Regions from separate parts of the Scytonema sp. PRP1 genome, predicted to be linked through region 3. Evidence: predicted binding sites of a transcription regulator. Region 3 holds the regulator's gene; each other region holds the start of a gene.
What was found. Region 3 encodes HrcA, which represses chaperone genes, less so after heat shock. Its sites were predicted from a motif close to TTAGCACTCNNGANTCNNGAGTGCTAA; they were not measured.

Region 1 (2,276 bases), on a different contig from region 3:
CCACAGTACTGTTAGTAATACTGATAATGTAGAGTCAATGGGAGTACCAAAAGAAACTTCAATAGTGATACGATTAGCAACCAGCAACAGAGCCGTGAGGACCTGAATTAACAATCGAACAAGAGGGGGTAAACCAAATTGGTCGTCGATAAAGCCCACAAGAACTAGTATCGAACCCCCTAGAAGAATCGTCTGTACTTCAGCCAGTACCCTTTCGAGTTCGATAGGTCGTAAGAGACTAGCTAGTACCACTGCGGCAATTACTCCTGCATAAATAGCCAGACCCCCTGCATTAGGCAAAGGTTCTCGGTTAAGCCGTCGCGCATTAGGTTGGTCAGCCCAACCAACACGCAAGGCAAATTTGCGGACTGCCGGAATCAAACGCCAAGTTACACTACAAGCCAAAAGGAACGTAAATACTACCGCCAACCAGCCGGAACCGCTAGGGTCGGCAATACCGAGGGACCGAAGGGAGCTGTATATGTTCATCTCCCGATTTAACTATGATTGCCAATGTGCATAAGCATCAACTGTATACTAATCATTTTTTTCCTAACTATTTGTAACCTTATAAAAAGTTGCTTCTAATATAGAGTCATTCCGGAGGAAAGGGTATCGAGGGTAGGGGCATGACAGCCTTGCGCCCCTAAGGGGATAGGGTATAGGGTAAAGAAATTATTTTTTTATTTTGTACTTGGAATTTTGAATTGTCACTCGCCCGACACTCCAAAGCCTAAAATCATCTCTTAGAATCCAAGTTGGTACCAATAAGGTGAAGAGGACTGGGGAACTCGGGGTCCCCACTCCCTCCGGTCGTGGGGATTAGGGGCAATGGGGATTAGGGACCTTTGTTTGCTTTTCATCCAATTATGTGCAAGCCAACAAAGCCCAGACAAATATGCGTGGAAATTTTTCCCAGTCGCAAGTCGCCAGTCCCCAATCCCAGAGCCACGTTCCTCCCCGACCAACAAGTACGTATGATGGGGGAGAAACGCCGCTTTTGTGTTGAAGTCATTAGCACTCAGCGGTCAAGAGTGCTAAATTGTCTATTGGAAGCGCTAGAGAACACCAAACATGGCAAAAATTGTTTCATTTAATGAAGATTCGCGCCGGGCGTTAGAACGAGGCATTAATGCTCTTGCTGATGCCGTGAAAATTACCTTAGGACCAAAAGGTCGCAATGTTCTGTTAGAGAAAAAATTTGGTGCACCCCAAATTGTCAACGATGGTATCACCGTTGCCAAAGAAATTGAACTCGAAGACCCTTTAGAAAACACTGGCGCAAAACTCGTCCAGGAAGTGGCGTCAAAAACCAAAGATGTGGCTGGAGATGGCACCACCACTGCGACTGTGTTGGCGCAGGCGTTGATCAAAGAAGGTTTGAAGAATGTCGCCGCAGGTACTAACCCCATTGCCCTGAAGCGGGGAATCGACAAAACCGTCGAGGCGCTGGTGCAGGAAATTGCAGCAGTAGCCAAGCCAGTAGAAGGTGCGGCGATCGCCCAAGTTGCCACTGTCAGCGCGGGTAACGACGAAGAAGTCGGCAGAATGCTGGCTGAGGCGATGGACAAAGTCACCAAAGACGGTGTAATCACCGTTGAAGAATCCAAGTCTCTGACAACGGATTTAGAAGTTGTTGAGGGGATGCAGATAGACAGGGGTTACATCTCCCCCTACTTCATCACCAACAACGATCGCTTGACTGTAGAATTTGAAAATGCCCGTATCCTGATTACTGACAAGAAAATCAGCAGCATCCAAGATTTAATTCCAGTTTTGGAAAAAGTCGCCCGTTCCGGTCAACCGTTGCTGGTTATCGCCGAAGATGTGGAAGGGGAAGCTTTGGCAACTTTGGTGGTGAACAAAGCGCGAGGAGTGCTGAATGTCGCCGCTATTAAAGCGCCTGGGTTTGGCGATCGCCGCAAAGCATTGTTGCAAGACATTGCCATTCTCACCAACGGACAGCTGATTTCCGAAGAAATTGGCTTAAGCTTGGATACCGCTTCTTTGGAAACCCTGGGAACTGCCCGGAAAATCACGATTGACAAAGAAAATACCACCATCGTCGCTGCTGGTGACAACACAAAAGCAGACGTGGAAAAGCGAGTTGGTCAAATTCGCAGACAGCTCGAAGAAACAGATTCAGAATACGATAGAGAAAAACTGCAAGAACGCATCGCCAAGCTGGCTGGTGGAGTTGCGGTGATTAAAGTGGGGGCGGCAACAGAAACCGAACTCAAAGACCGCAAACTGCGGATTGAAGACGCCCTCAACGC
Region 2 (2,276 bases), on a different contig from region 3:
TGCTCAACACGAGCCTTAACAGCAGCTTCGTTACCTTCGGCAACAATGGTGGTGTTATCTTTGGTGATCGTGATGCGGCGAGCCTTACCCAGCGCATCCAGCTTGGTGCTTTCCAGCTTCAAACCAGCATCTTCGGTGATCACTTGACCACCCGTGAGGATACCGATGTCTTCCAGCAATGCTTTGCGGCGATCGCCAAAGCCAGGAGCCTTGACAGCAGCCACGTTCAGCACACCGCGTAGGCGGTTGACGACCAGGGTTGCCAAAGCTTCTTTCTCGATATCTTCGGCAATAATCACCAAAGGACGACCAGCGCGAGCAACTTGCTCAAGGACGGGTACGAGGTCTTGTACCAGAGCGATTTTCTTATCGGTCAGCAGGATGAAAGGTTCATCGAAAACTGCTTCCATCCGCTCGGGATCAGTCGCGAAGTAGGGAGAGATGTAGCCTTTGTCAAAGCGCATCCCTTCGGTGATTTCCAATTCGGTGGTCATGGACTTCCCTTCTTCCAAGGAAATCACGCCTTCTTTGCCCACCTTATCCATTGCTTCGGCAATCATCTGACCGACTTCTTCGTCGTTACCAGCAGAGATTGAACCAACTTGTGCGATCGCTTTGGAATCTTCTACAGGACGAGCGTGTTCTTTGATTTTTTCTACTAAGAAGTTGGTACCCTTATCAATACCACGCTTCAGCAAAATCGCATTCGCACCTGCTGCAACGTTCCGCAAGCCTTCTTTTACGATTGCATGAGCCAAAACGGTCGCAGTTGTGGTGCCATCACCAGCAGCATCGTTGGTTTTGGAAGCCGCTTGACGGATTAGAGCAACGCCAGTGTTTTCGACGTGGTCTTCCAATTCAATTTCTTTAGCGATGGTCACACCGTCGTTGACGATTTGTGGTGCGCCAAACTTTTTCTCTAGCACTACGTTCCGACCTTTGGGACCGAGGGTCACAGCAACAGCCTCAGCCAGAATATCCATGCCTTTTTCAAGGGCACGACGTGCGTTTTCGTTGTAGATAATGCGCTTTGCCATAATTGTCAAAGAATTTTGAAAAGAACAGTACGAATTTGTAGGTTGTCCTTTGCCCTTTGCCAATAATTCATGACAAAGGACTCATGACTATGAAACGATTGCTAGAATGTCTTTTTCTGAGAGCAGGACGTATTCGTCGGTTCCAAGTTTGATGTCGGTACCAGCGTACTTCGAGTAGAGAACTTTTTCTCCCACTTTGACATCCAGTGGCTGACGAGCCCCGTCATCTTTGAACTTGCCATCACCCACAGCGACAACCTCGCCCACTTGGGGCTTTTCTTTTGCGTTGTCGGGCAAATACAGACCACCTGCGGTCTTTTCTTCAGCGGCGCTTACTTTCACAAATACGCGATCGCCCAGAGGTTTAACTGTAGAAACGCTTAGAGATACAGCTGCCATACCAATTTCTCACCTTGTTAGCACTCTCGACTCCTGAGTGCTAATTTACCTAAACCCAGCATACAATGGCAACATTTTCTTTTGTACGGGTTCCCGAACTTTACTCATGCTATCCTACTTAAGTATAAATACTCAACTTTTCCTAGCTTTCAGGTTTTATTCGATAAAGGACGAATATTGATATATGGGCAACTTTATTTGCAAAGCTGGGATATTGATATAGAACAGTAATCAGGGAGCCGCGAATTGAGTAACACTACAGTGATCCAGTCCTACCTTCAGCTACCACACACCACAACACCACCAGCGAAGAAAGCCCTAAGTATTTCTCTAGAAACTTTAGGACTGTCAAAAATTCAAAGGGACATTTTCATCTGTGCTGTCCCGACAGTTTCTAAATGCTTCTCAAAATACACTCGTTTACCATTTTGGGAATACTTGAAAAACCGCCTCAAACAACTCAATCTTCGCCTACCACAAGATAGCAATTTTAGTTGCTTCTTTAGAAATAAACCCAACTGCTTGCAACTTTGTTGTTCTAGACTGATAATAGAGGATTCCCCGGATGCTGTGCGGTATCGCCCAACAATCCTGGAAGTAATTGTCGGATTATACGAGAACACTTATTAGGCAAGAATGTGGTAGAAGAATATGCATTTTTAACCCATCCTTTGCCAGAAAGTTCCCAAGTTTGTCGTAAAAAGCTTATAAAAGCTTAACATCCAACAAGGATATGGCACAGTAGTAAACAAATGAAAGTGCGGGTTAATTGTAATTTGGGAGCATTTTGAGACCAACAGTTACTTGTTAACCTGAATAATTATTATTTTCTCAGTGTTT
Region 3 (2,276 bases):
CAAATGTGTCAGTGGTTAATCGTTCAAGGGTTTACAAATGTGAAAAACATTGCGGGCGGAATTGATGCCTACTCAACGTTGGTTGATCCTTCAATTCCCCAGTATTAGCTCCTGTTTTGCACTTCTTCGACATGATCTCAGAGACTAACGATTCCAAATTGCCTTTGCTATCCTTAGGAACACAAATTCATTAATTTCCAATTTTTGGGTAGAGGTACGGCAGTGCCGTGCCCCTACAGAGATTCTGAATTTTGCTTTTTTATTTAATGCACATCCCTTAGCACAAGCTAAGATAGCTTTAAGTATTAATAGCTATCAGCAAATTAGTAACTTGAAATACAGCGATTTCAAGAAGCTTATGGAAGTATGCATAAGTAGGGGGCTATTTTACTTAAAATGCAAAAGCATTTCCAGCAGAGTTATGCTGTAGTTAAGGAAACTTTTTTCTCTTGGCAGTACTGAATCTTTACTGTTAACTTACTTCTTTTTACTTATTCCTGTAGAAGCCAACAGTTTGCTATCTTGACTTTACTATTATTAATCTTTTTTGGAGTTGTCTCCATAAATTTTTTCATACTTTACTTAAAATTCGGCTTCAGTGCAAAATAGCTTATGCAAGTCCACCTAACAAATCGTCAACAGCATATACTTTCAGCAACGATACGTCATTATATAGCCACAGCAGAACCTGTTGGTTCTAAAACTCTTGTTGATGAGTACAACCTTGGTGTGAGTTCAGCAACAATCCGCAATGTCATGGGCGTGTTGGAAAAAGCTGGGTTACTGTACCAACCTCACACCTCTGCTGGACGCGTACCTTCTGACTCTGGCTACCGGATTTATGTTGACCAGCTGATTACACCTTCTGAAACTTTAGCACGAGAGGTAGAACTGTCACTGCAAAAGCGGCTCAAGTGGGAAGATTGGAGTTTGGAAGCTCTACTGCAAGGAGCGGCGCATATTTTAGCAACCCTAAGTGGTTGCATTACGTTAATTACCATGCCGCAAACCGCGACAGCAGTGTTGAGACATTTACAACTGGTGCAAATAGAAACAGGACGGGTGATGCTGATTGTGGTAACGGATGGATATGAGACACATTCAGCATTAATGGATTTACCGCAAGCTTCGGAGGATATACAACCAGATGCAGAGGTCATCGACCGCGAGTTACAGATCGTCTCTAACTTTTTGAATAGCCACCTGCGCGGACGAAGCATAACTGAATTAGCCAGCCTGAAATGGAGCCAATTAGACCGGGAGTTTCAAATATATGGCGAATTCTTGAAAAAATCAATCGCAGAGTTCGCCCATCGCACTCTCGCTCCATCTGGGACACAAATTATGGTTCGCGGTGTTGCCGAGGTTTTGCGCCAGCCAGAGTTTTCGGAATTACAGCAAGTGCAAATGCTGATCCACCTGTTGGAAGAAGAACAAGACCAACTGTGGCGATTAATATTTGAACAGCAGCCGGAGACTGAGGAAGTGGGTAAACCACGAGTTACTGTTCGTATTGGCTCAGAAAACCCTCTAGAACCTATACGCACTTGCTCGTTGATTTCTTCCACCTACCGCCGGGGTTCCGTAGCAGTAGGTAGCGTGGGAGTTTTGGGACCAACGCGCCTAGATTATGAAGGTGCGATCGCAGTGGTGGCTGCTGCTGCTGATTATCTATCGGAAGCTTTCAGTTATTTCAATCCCTAGTAGGGATTTATCAGTTTGGGCGCTCTCAAACCGATAAAAAGCATATAAACAGCGCGACTTGTGGCAGTACAATTCAGGATTGGTTAGAACTAGCTTAAATCATGGTCAGAAAAATTGCCTTTGGGGCGCTGTGGCTAGGATTTATTGCCTATGCCTTTTTCTTTGCCCCTCCAAATCAGCCCGATACATTCGAGTTGATTAAAAATCTTTCCACGGGTCGTTGGCAAGGAATTAACCCCTTAGTCGTGGCACTCTTCAACATTATGGGCATCTGGCCTATGATTTACAGCTGCCTCATATTTATTGATGGTAGAGGGCAAAAAATTCCTGCTTGGCTGTTTGCTTCAGCTTCTTTTGGAGTTGGGGCGTTTACCCTACTGCCTTACTTAGCCTTGCGGGAACCAAATCCAAAATTCCCTGGTAGAAAGAATGCTTTTCTAGCGATACTAGATTCTCGCCTGACAGGTATTGCCTTGGCTGTCGGAACGGCTATCCTAGTCGCCTATGGTATAGGGCAAGGAGATTGGGGAGATTTTGTTCACCAGTGGCAAACAAGCCGCTTTATTCATGTG

Region 1: a site for HrcA is predicted at 1,015-1,041, ahead of groL (chaperonin GroEL). Genes of this name have one in related genera too.
Region 2: a site for HrcA is predicted at 1,454-1,480, ahead of groES (co-chaperone GroES). Genes of this name have one in related genera too.

What each region holds. Positions count from the first base shown of each region.
Region 1 covers NZ_JBAHYJ020000134.1:57,553-59,828, reverse strand. Annotated here, with positions in the region: gene V5G28_RS35730 (MraY family glycosyltransferase) at 1-489, opposite strand, end outside; gene groL (chaperonin GroEL) at 1,075-2,276, shown strand, end outside.
Region 2 covers NZ_JBAHYJ020000129.1:14,642-16,917, reverse strand. Annotated here, with positions in the region: gene groL (chaperonin GroEL) at 1-1,037, opposite strand, end outside; gene groES (co-chaperone GroES) at 1,125-1,436, opposite strand; gene V5G28_RS33650 (ferredoxin) at 1,683-2,066, shown strand.
Region 3 covers NZ_JBAHYJ020000087.1:243,424-245,699, forward strand. Annotated here, with positions in the region: gene V5G28_RS23010 (rhodanese-like domain-containing protein) at 1-108, shown strand, start outside; gene hrcA (heat-inducible transcriptional repressor HrcA) at 613-1,704, shown strand; gene V5G28_RS23020 (DUF2834 domain-containing protein) at 1,806-2,276, shown strand, end outside.